One region of the Gordonia sp. 852002-50395_SCH5434458 genome, then DNA from elsewhere that is predicted to be linked to it. Evidence: predicted binding sites of a transcription regulator. Region 1 holds the regulator's gene; the other holds the start of a gene.
The links. Region 1 encodes LexA, which represses DNA repair genes until DNA is damaged. Its sites were predicted from a motif close to CGAACANNTGTTCG; they were not measured.
Positions count from the first base shown of each region.

Region 2: a site for LexA is predicted at 3,060-3,073, ahead of A5785_RS09995 (alpha-ketoglutarate-dependent dioxygenase AlkB). Genes of this name have one in related genera too.

Region 1 covers NZ_LZTC01000053.1:4,203-11,947, reverse strand. Annotated here, with positions in the region: gene A5785_RS12690 (PTS fructose transporter subunit IIABC) at 1-351, opposite strand, end outside; gene A5785_RS12685 (1-phosphofructokinase family hexose kinase) at 453-1,418, opposite strand; gene A5785_RS12680 (DeoR/GlpR family DNA-binding transcription regulator) at 1,415-2,185, opposite strand; gene ptsP (phosphoenolpyruvate--protein phosphotransferase) at 2,474-4,189, shown strand; gene lexA (transcriptional repressor LexA) at 4,235-4,975, opposite strand; gene A5785_RS23720 (LysM peptidoglycan-binding domain-containing protein) at 5,200-5,826, shown strand; gene nrdR (transcriptional regulator NrdR) at 5,971-6,519, shown strand; gene hrpA (ATP-dependent RNA helicase HrpA) at 6,493-7,745, opposite strand, start outside.
Region 2 covers NZ_LZTC01000041.1:48,073-55,817, reverse strand. Annotated here, with positions in the region: gene A5785_RS10010 (adenylate/guanylate cyclase domain-containing protein) at 1-19, shown strand, start outside; gene A5785_RS10005 (alpha/beta hydrolase) at 31-1,827, opposite strand; gene A5785_RS10000 (hypothetical protein) at 1,827-2,045, opposite strand; gene A5785_RS09995 (alpha-ketoglutarate-dependent dioxygenase AlkB) at 2,408-3,037, opposite strand; gene A5785_RS09990 (MMPL family transporter) at 3,232-5,466, shown strand; gene A5785_RS09985 (TetR family transcriptional regulator) at 5,505-6,149, shown strand; gene A5785_RS09980 (TetR/AcrR family transcriptional regulator) at 6,159-6,749, opposite strand; gene A5785_RS09975 (NADP-dependent oxidoreductase) at 6,876-7,745, shown strand, end outside.

The sequences.
Region 1 (7,745 bases):
GCTCAGCAGCTTCATGTGGTCGGAGGCAGCGCCCTCGGGTGCCGCGATGAGGAACACCAGGTCGGCCGGGCCGTCGGGTGCGCCGAAGTCGACCTTGTTCGACAGCCGCGCGAAGGCAAGGCTGGCGGTGGTGACCGATGCGGCGCGTGCGTGAGGAATCGCGATCCCACCGGGTAGCCCGGTTGCCGACTTCGCCTCGCGGGCCAGTGCGGCGCGGCTCAGTTCGGACGGATCGGTCGTGCGCCCGGCCTCGCCGAGATTCTCGGCGAGATAGGTGATGACGGCGGCGGGATCACTGCCTGCGTCGACATCGAGATGCACCGTCGCTGCGGTGATGATGTTGTCGGACATGGGTTTTCCTTCGATTTCTGTGTGGTCCGGAGAGCGAGTGTTCCGGTTCTGGTCGGTGAGCGTCGTGGCGATTCGTGTACAGGAACTGGAGGCTGTGGGGGTCACGTGATCGGGGCGGCTCCTGAGAGTTCGACGACATCGACCGAGTCGACGTCGACCTGTGCCGGAAGTGGCGGCTGCGTCCCTGCCAGCCCGGCGGCCGCCGAGCCGTAGGCGACTGCCGTGCGGAGACGATCGGGTTCGGAGGCGCCCGCCGTGTACGCGATGAGGTACCCGGCCAGCGATGCGTCGCCTGCTCCGACGGTGCTGCGCGGCACGATCGGCGGGGGAGTGGCCAGCCAGCTACCCTCAGCGGTCGTGAGTACCGCACCCGCCGCACCGAGGGTCGCGAGTACCGCTCCCTGCGTGGTGGCGATCAGCGTTCGCGATGCCGTCACGACCGGCAGGTAGTCGCCCGAGGCGACGGCAGCGGCCAGTTCGGCAGGGTCGATACCACTGACCTCGGCGAGTTCTTCGTCGTTGGGTTTGATCAGGTCGACGGGACCCGACATCGCCGCGCCCAGGGGTGCGCCCGACGTGTCGATCGCCACGCGGCGTCCGCTGTCGACGAGGCGGTCGGAGATGCGGCGATACCAGTCGTCGGGAACTCCCGGCGGAATCGAGCCACACAGCGCCACCCACGACGCGTCCTCGGCGCCCTCGAGTACGAGCGCTGTCAGTTCGTCGAGTTCTGCAGGCGTGAGGGTGTGACCGGGCGCATTGATCTTCGTGGTCGTCCCGTCGTTCTCGGCCACCGTGATATTGGTTCGGATCTGACCGTCGATGTCGACCGTGCGGTACGGCAGTGCGACGGCGTCGAGGGCCGTGAGCAGCGGGTCGTCGGCGTGCGCGGGTAGTACCGCGACGGTGGGGATGCCGGCTTCCGCGACGACGCGGGACACGTTGACGCCCTTGCCGCCGGGCTCGACCCGGGTGGAGGTACTGCGTTGCACCTCGCCCCGCATCAACGGTCCTGTGATCTCCAGGGTGCGGTCGAGACTCGGGTTGGCTGTGACTGTGAGGATCATGCGATCACGACCTCGATGCCGTGTGCCGAGAGCGCCGCCGAGAACTCGGGGTCGATGCCGTCGTCGGTGATCAGGACGTCCACCTCGTCGAGCGGAGCGAACGAGCTGAAGTCCTCGCGACCCATCTTCGACGAGTCGGCCAGCACCACGACGCGCTGCGCGGCAGCCACGATGGCCGACTTGACCGAGGCTTCTTCCGCGTCGGGGGTGGACAGGCCGTGGCCCTCACTGATCCCATTCGTGCCGACGAAGGCAACAGATGCCCGCATCTTTCCGAGTGCTGCGACGGTCTCGGCGCCGACCGCAGCCTGCGTGAGCCCACGGACCCGACCGCCGACCATGAGCAGGGTGGCCCGTTCGTGTGCGGTGAGGGCCTGCCCGAGCTGGAGGCTCGTCGAGATCACCGTGAGCCTGCGATCGGCGGGCAGCAGCTTGGCGGCCTGGTAGGTAGTGGTTCCGGCATCGAAGATGACCGATCCACCGTCCGAGGGCAGAAACCGAATCGCAGCGCGGGCGATCGCTGCCTTCTCTGCGGTGTGGGAGGACTCGCGTTGGGCGAGTCCCAGCTCGTTGACTACCTCGACCGTCCCGGCCTTGACTGCTCCGCCGTGGACGCGCTGCACGCTACCGCTGCGCTCGAGCACTGCGAGGTCGCGGCGCACGGTTTCACTCGTCACGTCGAACCTGTCGGCGAGAGCTGTCACGGATGCGCGACCGTGCGCGCGCACCTGATCGGCTATTGCTCGCTGTCGCTCTTCGGCGTACACCTGTCGACTCCGATCTGTGGTGTGTGGCTCACCTTCCGGCGAACCATCTGTGGGGTCTGTGTTCTGTGGATCTGGCTTCTGCGGATCTGTGTTCTGTCGGATCTGTGTTCTGTGGATCACCGCGTGATTGGTTCTGTGTGGGATTCGATGTTGATATATCTGTGTTTACGCCCGTGTGTGTTGACAAGTCAAGCGTTTCGAGTAACTTTGATCACAGAAATTCACGACGCCGGGTATTCCTCACAGATCACCGCACCCGGCCGATCGACCCGGAAGGCAGCAGACGCAATGGAGAATCACCTGGTAACGGAGAATCGGGTCACCATGAACGGTCAGGGAGAGTTGACGGGAACACCCGTCGTCGCGGGGTTTGCCTACGGGCCGGTGTTGTGGCCGGGTGGGCGCGTCGAGTACGACGAGACGTCACTCGGCACTGATCGCGTCCTCGCCGAGGGCGAGCGGGACACGGAGTCGGAACGTCTCGTCGCCGCCGCGGCAGTCGTCGCGGGCAGACTGCGTGATCGCGCATCACACGCGTCGGGAGCTGCGGCCGAGGTTCTTGCCGCGACCGCCGGGTTGGCCGAGGATCGGGGATGGATCGGTGCGGCAAAGTCCCGTGTCGCGAAGGGGGCGTCGGCACCTGCTGCCGCAGTCGCGGCCACGGCGCAGTTCTCCGAGATGTTCGCCAAACTCGGCGGGTTGATGGCAGAGCGGATCACCGACCTCAACGACGTGCGTGACCGGGTGGTCGCCGAGTTGCTCGGCCGGCCGGAGCCGGGAATTCCGACGCCGAGCCAACCGTCGATCCTCTTCGCGGACGACCTCGCTCCCGCGGATACCGCGGGGCTCGATCCCGCTGTGATCGTCGGGCTGGCCACGCGTCTCGGCGGACCGACCAGTCATACCGCCATCATCGCGCGTCAATTGGGCATCCCGTGCGTGGTCGCCGTGGCTCGATTGAGTGAGATCACCAGCGGCACAATGGTTTTGCTCGACGGCGGTGCGGGGTCGATCACCGTCGAACCGGAGGAGTCCGAGGCGCGCGAACTCGTCGAGCGCAGTGTTGCGGAGGCAGCGCTTGTTGCTGCGTGGCGTGGCCCTGGCCGGACTGCTGACGGCACCGACGTCGCCATCCTGGCGAATGTCGCCGATGGTGTGTCGGCGCGTCGCGCGGCCGATGCGCCGGTCGAGGGGATCGGGCTGTTCCGCACCGAGTTGGCATTTCTCGACCGGGCAGAGGAACCCGATGTCGACGAGCAGACACGTCTGTACCGCGACGTGTTCGAGGCGTTCGCGGGCCAAAAAGTCGTCATCAGAACGCTCGACGCCGGCTCGGACAAGCCGCTGGCCTTCATCGAGCACCCGGACGAGGCGAACCCCGCACTCGGCGTGCGCGGTAACAGAATCGGCGATGACCACCCCGAAATCGTGCGAACTCAACTCGACGCGATCGCGCGCGCGGCAGAAGCATCCGGCACGACGCCGTGGGTCATGGCACCGATGATCGCCACGGCCGCAGAGGCTGCACAGTTCGCCGATCTCGTCCGTCAGCGTGGTCTGACGGCCGGCGTGATGATCGAGATCCCTGCAGCGGCAATTCTGGCGCCGGCGATCCTGGCCGAGGTCGACTTCGTGTCGATCGGAACCAACGACCTCACGCAGTACACGATGGCCGCCGACCGGATGTCGGCAGAACTTGCCGAACTGACCGACCCGTGGCAACCCGCGGTGCTCGCACTCATCTCGCAGGTCGCGACCGCCGGCGCCCAGCAGGGCAAACCCGTCGGCGTCTGTGGTGAGGCCGCGGCCGACCCGTCGCTCGCGTGTGTGCTCGTCGGACTGGGAGTCACCTCGCTGTCGGCGGCTCCGGCGGCGACAGCAGCAGTCGGGGCGAAGCTGTCGACGGTGACCATGGAGCAGTGCCGAGCCGCGGCCGCTGCCGCGCTTGCCACCTCGAGTCCGGCACTCGCCCGACGTGCCGCAGCCGAAAAACTCGACCACTGATACAGACCCCGCTGGTCAATGACCTGCGGGGCCCGGTTCAGCGCATCACACCCGGCGCATGACCGTCACGACCTTGCCGAGGATGGCGGCGTCGTCGCCGGGGATCGGATCGAAGAGCGGGTTGTGCGGCATCAGCCAGACGTGGCCGTCTTTGCGTTTGAAGGTCTTCACCGTCGCCTCGCCGTCGATCATCGCTGCGACGATGTCGCCGTTGTCGGCGACATTCTGCTGACGTACGACAACCCAGTCGCCGTCGCAGATCGCGGCGTCGATCATCGATTCGCCGACGACGCGCAGCAGGAACAACGAGCCCTCACCGACGAGCTCACGCGGGAGCGGGAAGACGTCTTCGACCGCCTCCTCCGCGAGAATCGGACCGCCCGCCGCGATACGGCCGAGTACCGGAACGAACGTGGGGGTCGGGAGATCTCCGTTGATGGCATCGGAGTGATGTGCATCGGGAGCCTCGGAGACGTTGACCGCTCGCGGACGGTTGGCGTCGCGCTTCAGCAGGCCCTTGCGCTCGAGAGTGCGCAACTGGTGTGCCACTGATGAGGTGGACGTGAGGCCGACGGCGTCGCCGATCTCTCGGATGCTCGGCGGATATCCACGCTCGCGTACCGACTTTCGGATCACATCGAGGACGCCACGCTGGCGATCGGTGAGTGTTGCCTCGGCGACGGCCGGATGGATCGGTGTCTCCTCGCCGCCTCCGCTCTTCTTGCCTTCGACGCTGCGACCGTTGCCCTTGGGCGACGTCGGGCTGCGTCGTGACTTCTCTGTCATCGGTTCCGTCCTTCCTGATGTTGATGCGGCTGCTGTTGTGAACCGGCTGCTGTTGTGGAGCAGGTGGTGGGGTGCGTCTTTCATCCATCGTCTGGCGCCGACAGTAGCGGAGGCCACTGACAACATCAAACATTTGTTCGACGTGTCGCAGGACTTTGTCGGACCCCTCTGGTAGAACTCGAACATCAGTGCATCGAACGCTTGATCGACCATTGGAGGTAGCGATGACCAGCTTGATGACCAACCCGGTGACCCGCACGATTCCCAGCCCGTCGAGTGCATCCGCGGCAACACCGCCGACCACCCGATCTGCAACGCCCCGACCTGCGTCGACGACGCGTTCTCGAGTTCACCGCGCCACGGTGGTCAGTGGACGCGCATCGTCGAATGCCGTGCGTAGCGAAGAGCTGCGTGTGGCGGGACATGTTCGAACAAGTGAGGTCCGACGGGCCGGCGCGGACGTCTCGCCGCAGCGCCGACGTCGGATTGCGTTCGATCACGGCACCTCTACACGTCCGGCAGGCACGCGATGCGCCGGTGGCGTCGGCGAGATGGTGGCTGCCCGTCGCCGGCGCGCAGCGGTCTTGGCGGTGCTCGCCGGAGTCGGGTTGGCGCTGACCGTGTGGGTCGTCGGGACCGTCGGTGCCGACTACCAGCGGGCGAGCATGCCGTCGTCGACCTCCACGCAGGTGGTCCACGTGCGTTCCGGTGAATCGCTGAGCTCGATCGCGGCGCGGGTCGCGCCCGATATGCCGCGTCAGACCGTCATCGACGAGATCATTGACCTCAACGATCTGCCGTCGAGCGGGCTGCGCGTTGGCCAACCGCTGGTCACACCCGCGTACCGCTGAGCGCTGGCGGTATTCTCGATGTCACAGGGTCCAGTCGGAAACCGACACGGTCACCGCTGCGGTCTCGCTTCCGCCGGTCGTCAGACGATCGGACCAAGCCAGATCGACGGAGCCGCTGCGTCCCGAGATTCGCACGAGGACTACATGCGCTGCCCGTTTTGCAAGAACGAAGACACCAAGGTCGTCGATTCGCGTGTCGCCGATGAGGGGCAGGCGATCCGCCGACGTCGCGCGTGCAGCGAATGTGGGCGACGTTTCTCCACGGTTGAGAGTGCTGTTCTGGCAGTCGTGAAGCGCAACGGAGTGACCGAGCCGTTCAGCAGAGAAAAGGTGATGCGCGGGGTGCGCCGCGCGTGCCAGGGACGTCACGTGAACGAAGACGATCTCGCACAGTTGGCTCAGCAGGTCGAAGACGCGGTGAGATCGTCGGGTTCCGCTGAGATCCCCAGCAACGAGGTCGGTCTGGCCATTCTCGGCCCGCTGCGCGACCTCGACGAGGTGGCATATCTACGTTTCGCCTCGGTCTATCGCTCATTCGATTCGCTCGAAGACTTCCAGCGTGAGATCGACGACCTCCAGGGCAACCTCACCGGTTCCCACGAAGGCGCAGACGACCTCGACACCCCGCCCACAGCCGACTCAGCGACCAGTCCAGCGCGTCCGGTCTCAACCGAGTCGGTCAAGAGCTCGTAGCGCCCGCTTCTCCGAAATGGGATAGGCGGTCCCGAGCTTCTGGGCGAAGAGGCTGACCCGAAGTTCCTCGACAATCCACTGCGCTTCCTCGCTGACGGCGTCTCGGCGCGATTCGGGAAGCTGAGTCAGGCGCTGGTTCCAGCGCTCGGTGACCCTGTCGATGGCGGCCATTCCATCGCGGTCGCGAGTGGCTGCGGCAGGGAGTTGCTCGAGACGCTGCCGTGCGGCGGTCAGGTATCGCGGAACGTGCTGCAGGTGTTCGCGTGCCGTGGCCAGGACGAATCCGTCGAAGACCAGATTGCTGAACTGTTCGGCGACGTCGTCGCATGCTGTTTGACCTGAATGGCGGTCGATCTCGGCACGTAGGGGAGCCACCTCGCGCAAGACCTCGACGGCGAGTGCGAAGTACTCCGGCGCCGCCGCTGAGATGCGCGGTCGCAGTGTCGAGACGAGCTCGTCGAAGGCCGACGGCGTGCGGATCGAGCCCAGATCGACTGTTGCGGGAGCGATGTCGCGAATCGCCCTGCGGGTGCAGTCGGAATACAGCGCGTCGGGCGATGCGTAGGGACTCTGACTCAGTGCCAGTCGATCGGCCGGGTCGAGCCCGGCGCTGATCTTGCGTGAGAGTGGCGCGATCGCGTGGTCGAGCAGTTCGATGACGGCACCGTGCAGTTGCGTACGGCGTTGTGCGTCCGACGTCGCGAGCGTCCGTGCCACCCCACGGTTGCGCTCTCCGTCGACAACCTCGAGTGACGGATAGCGTGTGATCTGTTGTCCGGCAACGGTATCGACGCTCGACTCGGCAAGTGTTCCGATTCCGTCGGCCGTCCACGTCGTGTACACCCGACGCGGCGTCGGCGCGGGCGCGTCGCCCTCGACGCGTCGACGGAGGTCGGCGAGGGACTTGCCGGTGGCGACCGACTCCTCTCGCTCGTCGATCACGACGAAGTTCATCCGAAGGTAGGCGGGGAGTCGCTCGGGAGCGAAGTCGTCGGCCGCAATCGTCTGCCCGGTGATCGTCGCCAGTTCACGCGCGAGGCCGGTGGTGAGTGGCTCTCGGCGTGGGGTGAGGCGAGACAGCGCGAGATCGGCGAATCGCCCGGCAGGGGCCATCGTTTTGCGGATGGTCTTGGGAAGTGTCTTGATCAACTCGGTGGCGAGTTCGCTGCGCATTCCCGGGACCAGCCAGTCAAAACCAGCAGGGCGCACGTGCCGCAGCAGTGGAC
Region 2 (7,745 bases), on a different contig from region 1:
CAAACACTCCGATAAGTGAACGCGCGCAGCTTATTTCGGTAGGCGCAGCGGGATGTCGGGAAGGCCGAGCACGTCGATCAGGACCGCGGGCGGCAGGTGCTTCAGTGCCCCGACGAGGGGCATGTCTGGTGCTCGATAGACGTACGGTGTTGGTTGCTCGCCGACGATGACGCGCGCGATGTTGTTGAAGGCATCGGAGTTCGGGTCGTCCCAGTAGTCGCCGTGGCCTGCGGTGCCTTCCACGAGCCGCCGGGGATGCTGTCCGTCACCACCGAAATAACCCGAATCCATGCGCGTCACACCAGGGGCGGTGTCGGGATCGGCGCCGTGCGGGTTGCCGGGTAGCGACTGGATGCCCTGGATGAGGTCGCCCGGTGCGGTCATCGAGAACCGCTCGACGCGCGGATTGGCGTTGTCCCACCCGCCCTCGAACACTCCGGTGCCCGCCGACGACGCATAGATCACCCGATCGGCGCGCAGTCCCAACTGTTCGGCCGATCCGACGACCGAACCCCCGTAGGAGTGGCCGATGAACGTGGTCTTCGCGTCGGGGGCGTGGCGGGCGATCTCGGCGTCGAGTTCACGACCGAAATCGACGAGTCCCGGTGCCATGCTGCGAGCGAAGACGGGGTCGGCTGCAGAATTGTCCAAGGACTTCTCCATCCCCGACCGGATGCCGTCCCGCGCACCCGGCATGCCGTCGCGCAGCCCGCCCTCCAGTCCGTCGAGCGCGGCGGAGGGCGCACCCTCGTAACCCATCTTCTGCGGCAGTTCACCGTTCATATAGACGAAGACCGGCCCGTCGGTTTGCTTTGCGAGGTTCCACGCGGAGTTGCTGTTGCGCAGGCTGCCATTCATGTTGCTGTTCGTTCCGGGTACCACCACCGCAGCGTTACGTGTGTCCTTGTTGAAAGTGCCGATCATCTCGATGAACCGGCCGTTGCCGGTGTTGTCGAATGCGATGAATCTGCGCTCGGTCTTGTTGTCGTCGGCGAGGTAGGCGCCTGCGTTGTCGCGGTCGATCGCGGAGGCAGGGTCGTTCTTCTGTCGCAGGAAGTCGGTCAGCATCTGTGCGCGTTGACCCTCACCACGTCCGGCTGCGATCTCCGCTGCCAGTGCGGTGCGGATGTTGATCTCGTTGGCATCGGCGCGGGTGTCGAACGGCACGCCGTCGAGGTTGCCCATGACGTTCGGATCGGCCTGGATCAGACGACGCACGTCGGTGGGACTCATTGACTCCAGGTACTGGCGTCGGTGTTCGGCGGGTAGGTTACGCAGATCGGCGACCACCCGGTCCGGGTCGGCGCGGGTGCCGCCGGGCAGCGTGACGTCGGGCTGTCCGTTGACCATGGCTGCGATGTCGGATGCCAATTCGCCGATCCGACGGCCGTAGTCGGTGTCGAATTCGGTGAGGGTGTCGATGCCGATGGCGATCCGGTTCTCGCGGACGAAGGCGTTCATGTCCTCGTCGGGATCGGCGTGGGTCACCTCGCCGGTGTCGGACACGGTGAACCCGTCGGCGATCGCGTTGTCGACCTCGCGGATCAGATACGCCCGTGCATGGGCGATGTCTGTGGCGGCGTCCTTGGCCTCGTCGGCGATCTGGTTCAGCACATTACGTACCTCGGAGGCGTGGTCGCGTTCTTCGGTGATCCGCATCTGCGCGGCGTCGTGGGTTGCGCCTCGCCACGAGGCGGCGTCGTTCAGTGATCGCTCGACTGCCGCGAGGGACGTGTCGAGCGTCTGAGCCGCGGCCTGTGCGGCCGCGCCTGCGGCCGAGATCGCGTTGGTACTCCATCCGCGCACCGCTGAGATGGTCGGTTTCATCAGCGGGTCGGCACACTGCGTAGGGATGCCGCTGCGCGATCGTCGCGATCGATCGCCATGGCGTTGAACGTGACGAGCGAATCGGCCAGTGTCGCAAGTCGAGCCGAGATCGAGGCGATCGTCGGAACCGCCGAGGTCGACGCCGAGTGAAGTGCCGTCGTCACGTCACTCATCGCACCGGACACCGACGACAGCGCGTCGAGTTTCAGATCCGCCACGACCTTCGATTCACGTCGCCATGCACTCGCGGTCTGTTCGATCTCCTCGGGTCGAACACCGAAAGGTGCTCGGGCAGAGGAGGATTGGTCAGTGTCTGATCGATTAGGGCCGGGTCCAGGAGTAGGGGTGCTGTCCTCGCGGTCCGGCTTCCTCGCTCTGTTGAGGAGTTCGGCCAAACCTTCTCCGATGACATCCGCCATGCCATCGAGCGGCAGTTGAGGTGCTGTCACGTGTCGGTCCCCCTGATGTCACGGTCAGATGTTCCCGTCGGCTGGCACCGACGGCACAGACTCTGACGCACCCAAGGGGGCAAAGGTTCCAAAAATCTTTGGGTTCCAAAGATCTTCTGGGAGTCTCCCGCTCACCACACGCCGGGTGGGCGGAACTGCACGCTCATTCGCGCCCCGACGCCGCGGACTTTCGGCACCGCGTGCTCCCAGGTGCGTTGACAACTCCCGCCCATCACCAACAGATCGCCCGCCGACAACGTGAATTTCAACGACGCTCCGCCTCCGCGCGGACGCAGTGCCAACGGGCGCGGTGAGCCGAGGGAGACGATCGCGACCATCGTGTCGTGCGTGGCGCCACGCCCGAACCGGTCGCCGTGCCACGCAACCGAATCCGACCCGTCGCGATACAGGCACAGGCCCGCGGTCACGAAGCCCTCGCGCAACTCGTCGCGGTAATGCGCTGTCAGGGCCGCTCGCGCGTCGGCGAGTAACGGGTCGGGGAGTTCGTCACTCGCCTGGTAATTGCAGACCAGACGCGGGACGTCGACAACCCTGTCGTACATCCGACGACGCTCTGCCCGCCACGGAACGACGTCGCGCAGAGCGTCGAAGAGGTCGGTGCTGCCTGCGATCCATCCCGGCCGCAGATCTACCCACGCGCCGTTGGTCAGGACTCGACGCTCGACGTGCGATCCGAGATCGCGCAGCCGCGGTGACTCGGCGTCGAGGTCGAAGATCGATCCCTGGACTCCTGCGCTCATGGACGTCAGCCTACACCGATATCGAACGTGTGTTCGCAATGTAGTCGCAGGCGCTCGCGTGGGACGTCGCTCACAATCGCGGCTCGGAGGTGGCACATCGGCCGGAACGATCTGTATACCGGAGCACAAGTGTTAGCAACTAACACTTCTTAGTTGCTACCGGAATGTCGGAGTCTTCTCGAGGGAGTGCACAGATGGCGTCGTTGTTGTTTCGGGTGGGACGGTTCTCGTTCCGCCACAAGTGGTGGGTGATCGGGGCCTGGGTGGTCATCGCCGCGTTGCTCATCGGGCTAGTGGGCGCGTTGAATCCGAAGTTCGCGAAAGACTTCGAGCTTCCAGGAACCGACTCCGGGACCGCGACCTCGCAGGTCGAGGAGTACTTCCCCGAGGCGATGAAGCAGCAATCGCAGGCGTCGACCAGCGTCCTCGTCGCCGCGGACGACGGGCTGGCCGCCCATTCCGGTCAGATCGACGCACTCGTCGCCGACCTGCACACCCTGCCCGACCTCACCGACAAGGCAACGGTGCTGAACCCGGTCACCGTCGCCGCGGCCAAACCCGAGCTCGCGTCGTCGGTTCTCGGTGACGGCGGCAAGGTCGGTTTGATCCAGGTGCGGCAGAACATCGAGCTGACCGACCTCACCGTCGAGAACAAGAAGCAGTTGACCGACATCCTCGAGAAGCATCGGGGCAATGGCCTGCAGGTCGAGGCCACGGGCTCGCTGATGAGTGTCATGGAGGCGGGCGGCAAGGCCGAGCTGATCGGTTTCGCTGTCGCCTTCGTGGTGATGATCGTCGCCTTCGGGGCGCTGGTCGCCGCGTTCATCCCGCTGATCACCGGACTGATGGGCGTGATGATCACCATCATGCTGCTGCGGCTGAGCGCCGAGGTCATGACGGTCAACGAGACCGCGACCGCGATCGTCACCATGCTCGGCATCGCCGTGTCGATCGACTACGCGCTGTTCATCGTCTCGCGCTACCGCGGCGAGGTGAAACGCGGCGGAGACAGGGCCGACGCCGCGGGTCGCGCGGTCGGTACGGCAGGCTCCGCGGTGGTCTTCGCCGGTTTGACCGTGATCATCGCTGTCGTCGCGCTGATGGTGGTCGGGATCCCGCTGATCACCCAGATGGGGGCGGGCGCCGCCGTCGCGGTGTTCATGGCCGTGATCGCCGCGCTCACCCTGATCCCCGCGCTGCTCGGCGCCGTCGGACGTTTCGCGTTCACCCCGCGCATCCCGTGGATCAAGCACGCAGAAGAATCCGACACCGCCGACACCAACGGAGTTCGCTTCGGCCGCATGGTGGTTCGACGACCGATCCCGTTCATCGTCGCGGGTCTCGCGGTGCTGGTGCTCGCGGCGATCCCGGTCGGCAAGCTGCAACTGGGACTCTCGCTCTCCAGCGACGACGAGGCCCCCGCCCAGGCGCTGCTGCAGCGCGGCTTCGGTGAGGGCATCAACGGCCCGCTGCTCGTCGTGCTGCACTCCGAGGACGGCACGGTGGAGAAGGCTGCCACCGAGACCGTCGCGCACATCAAGTCGCTGCCCGACGTCGCCAATGCGTCGACGATGACGTGGCTGGGCAACGGCACACCGCAGCCGAATGTCGGGGCAACCGCCGCGCTGATCTCGGTGACGCCCGAGAGCGCGCCGTCGGATCAGGCGACGCACGACCTCATGGAGCAGATCCGCGCGTTCAGCCCCGAGGCTCAGCGGGCGGGGGCAGAGCTGCACGTCGGTGGCCAGACGGCGATCATGTCCGACCTGTCCGCCAAACTCGACAAGGCGCTGATCCCATATCTGATCGTGGTGGTCGGGTTGGCATTCCTGATCATGATCGCGGTGTTCCGGTCGATCTGGGTCCCGCTGATCGGAACGATCGGCTTCATCTTCTCGGTGTTGGCGACGTTCGGTGTGACGGTCGCGATCTTCCAAGAGGGTTGGTTCGGTCTGATCGACAACACCAAGCCGATCCTGTCGTTCCTCCCGATCTTCCTGATCGGCGTGGTGTTCGGCCTCGCGATGGACTACCAGGTGTTCCTGGTGACGCGAATACGCGAGGAGTACATCCACGGGATGAGTGCGAAGGACGCGATCATCGCCGGCTACCGGCACGGTGCGCGTGTCGTCACATCGGCGGCGATCATCATGATCAGCGTGTTCGCCGCGTTCATGCTCTCGCCCGACACGACGGCCAAGATGCTCGGCTTCTCGCTGGCAACAGCGGTCCTGTTCGACGCCTTCATCATTCGCATGATGGTCGTGCCCGCTGTGATCACTTTGCTGGGCGATAGGGCATGGGGTCTGCCACGATGGCTGGACAAGCTGGTTCCCAACCTCGACATCGAGGGTGAGAAGGTGCGCGACCGAGGCATCCCGCAGGCGAGCACCGACGAACCTCGCGAGGTGGCCGCGGCGTCGAGTTGAGCGGACTGGGATAAAGAGTAGATAGGGAGAGCACTGCGATGACCGAGGCGACGAGTACGGCAGCGATGGCTTCCGCGCCCGCCTCGGTCTCGCATGCGCCAGCCGCCCCGGTGCCGCCGATCGGGTTGCGCGAGAAGCACAAACGTCGTACCAGGGCGGCGGCGATGGAACTCTTCGACGCCAACGGCTACGCCCAGACGACGGTCGCCCAGATCGCCGAGGCGGCCGACGTCTCGCACACCACCTTCTTCCGTTACTTCCAATCCAAGGAGCAGGTGGTCATCAGCGATGACCTCGACGACGAGTGGCAGGCGGTCCTCGAGGCAATCCCGCCGGGGCTCGGCCGATTCGATCTGCTCCGCGCGATGGTGCGGGGACTGGTCGAGTTGGTGTTGGCCGACGACTGGGCGTCGGACCCGGCTCGCATGAAGCTCATCCAGTCCGAGCCCGCGCTGCTGCTGGTCAATCAGATCGAATCCGACCGCGCGATCTCGGAGGCGGCAGATTTCATCGCCGACTATCTCGGCGTGGAGCGCGACAATCCACGGTTACGCGTCTTCATCGCGGCGGTCGGCGGCATGATGTTCCACATCGCCAACGGCACCGAGGACGTGCGCGACGGCAGATTCCTCGAGACGCTTCTCGAGGCGATCGACCTGCTGGAGCAGGGCCTACCGCTGTGAGTTCGCGCGCTACGCAGACGTGCCGAGTGCGCTGGTCGCTGCGTCGACCGTGCGTGCCGCTTCGTCGGGATTGATGCGCGCGAGGCACTGCGCAGCGATGATCGCGGCGACGGTGAGTCGTGTGTGATGGTCGACGATGTTCGACGACGCGTCGGGCATGCGTGCCGCGATGCCGCGTCGGACAGCGTCGGACAACATCGCCCGATAGTTCTCGATGACGCTGTGCACCGCATCGTCGGCGCCGATCGGTGTCGCCGACGCGGTGAGTATGAGGCATCCCGACGGCGTCGCAGCGTCGGCCGCCGACGCTGCCGTGATGGCGTCGCGCAGTTCCGAGAGGTACGAGCAGATGGCGTCGGGGTGCACGTCGTCGCGGTTCAGCTCGGTCAGCAGCGGTGTGACGATGGTGGTCAGGTAGTCGTCGACCGCGGCGTCGAACAGTCCGCGCATGCTGCCGAACGCGTGATAGATGCTGGAGCGGCCGACACCTGACGCGGACTCGACGTCGGCAACCGAGACGTCGCTGAAACCCTTCTGCCAGAACAGGTCTCGAGCAGAAGCGATGAGTTCGGTCGAATCGAACGTTGCTGTGCGTCCCACGGCTGCCTCCTCGCACTGATTTTGCAACGATCATTCTACTATGCCTATAGTGCAATGAACAGTCCAGAATGTGCCCTGAACCAGAATGTGCCTTGACTGCGCACGCACACCGAGGAGAGTGGAGACATGACCGCAACCAGTACCCAGATCCAGTTGGTGTCCCGTCCGGTCGGATGGCCGAAGCAGTCCGATTTCCGCACCGTGACAGTCGTTCTCGACGATCTCGAGCCGGGTGAGGTGCGCGTGGCCAACGAGTTCATGTCCGTCGACCCGTACATGCGCGGGCGGATGATCGACACCCGCAGCTATGTTCCGCCTTTCAAGCTCGACGAGACGATGACCGGGGGCGCTGTGGGGCGCGTCGTCGAATCTCGCTCCGATGACGTGCCGGTCGGCGCGTTGGTGCTGCATCAGTACGGTTGGCGCGACGTCGCGCAAGGTCCGGCGAAGGCGTTCACCGTGCTACCGGAGCCGCCGTCAGATGCCAACGGCGACAGGGCGTTCGACTCGTCGCTCTATCTCGGTGTGCTCGGCATGACGGGTCTGACCGCCTACGTCGGCCTGACCGAGATCGCGAAGATGAAGCCGGGCGACATCGTGTTCATCTCCGGCGCCGCGGGTGCCGTGGGGACCGCCGCGGGCCAGATCGCACGACTGCTCGGCGCCAAGGCGGTCATCGGCTCGGCGGGTAGCGACGAGAAGGTCGAATTGCTCACCGGCCGTTACGGATTCGATGCTGCGGTCAACTACAAGGACGGCCCGATCCGCAAGCAGCTGCGCGCAGCCGCTCCCGACGGCATCGACGTCTACTTCGACAACGTCGGCGGCGACCACCTCGAGGCAGCCCTCGACGCATTCAACGACGGCGGGCGTGCGGCGCTCTGCGGGGCGATCGTCAGCTACAACTCCACCGAGCGGGTCCCCGGCCCGGACAACATGTCCAACATCATCACCCGCGCACTGACGCTGACCGGCTTCACCGTGGGGCATCACTTC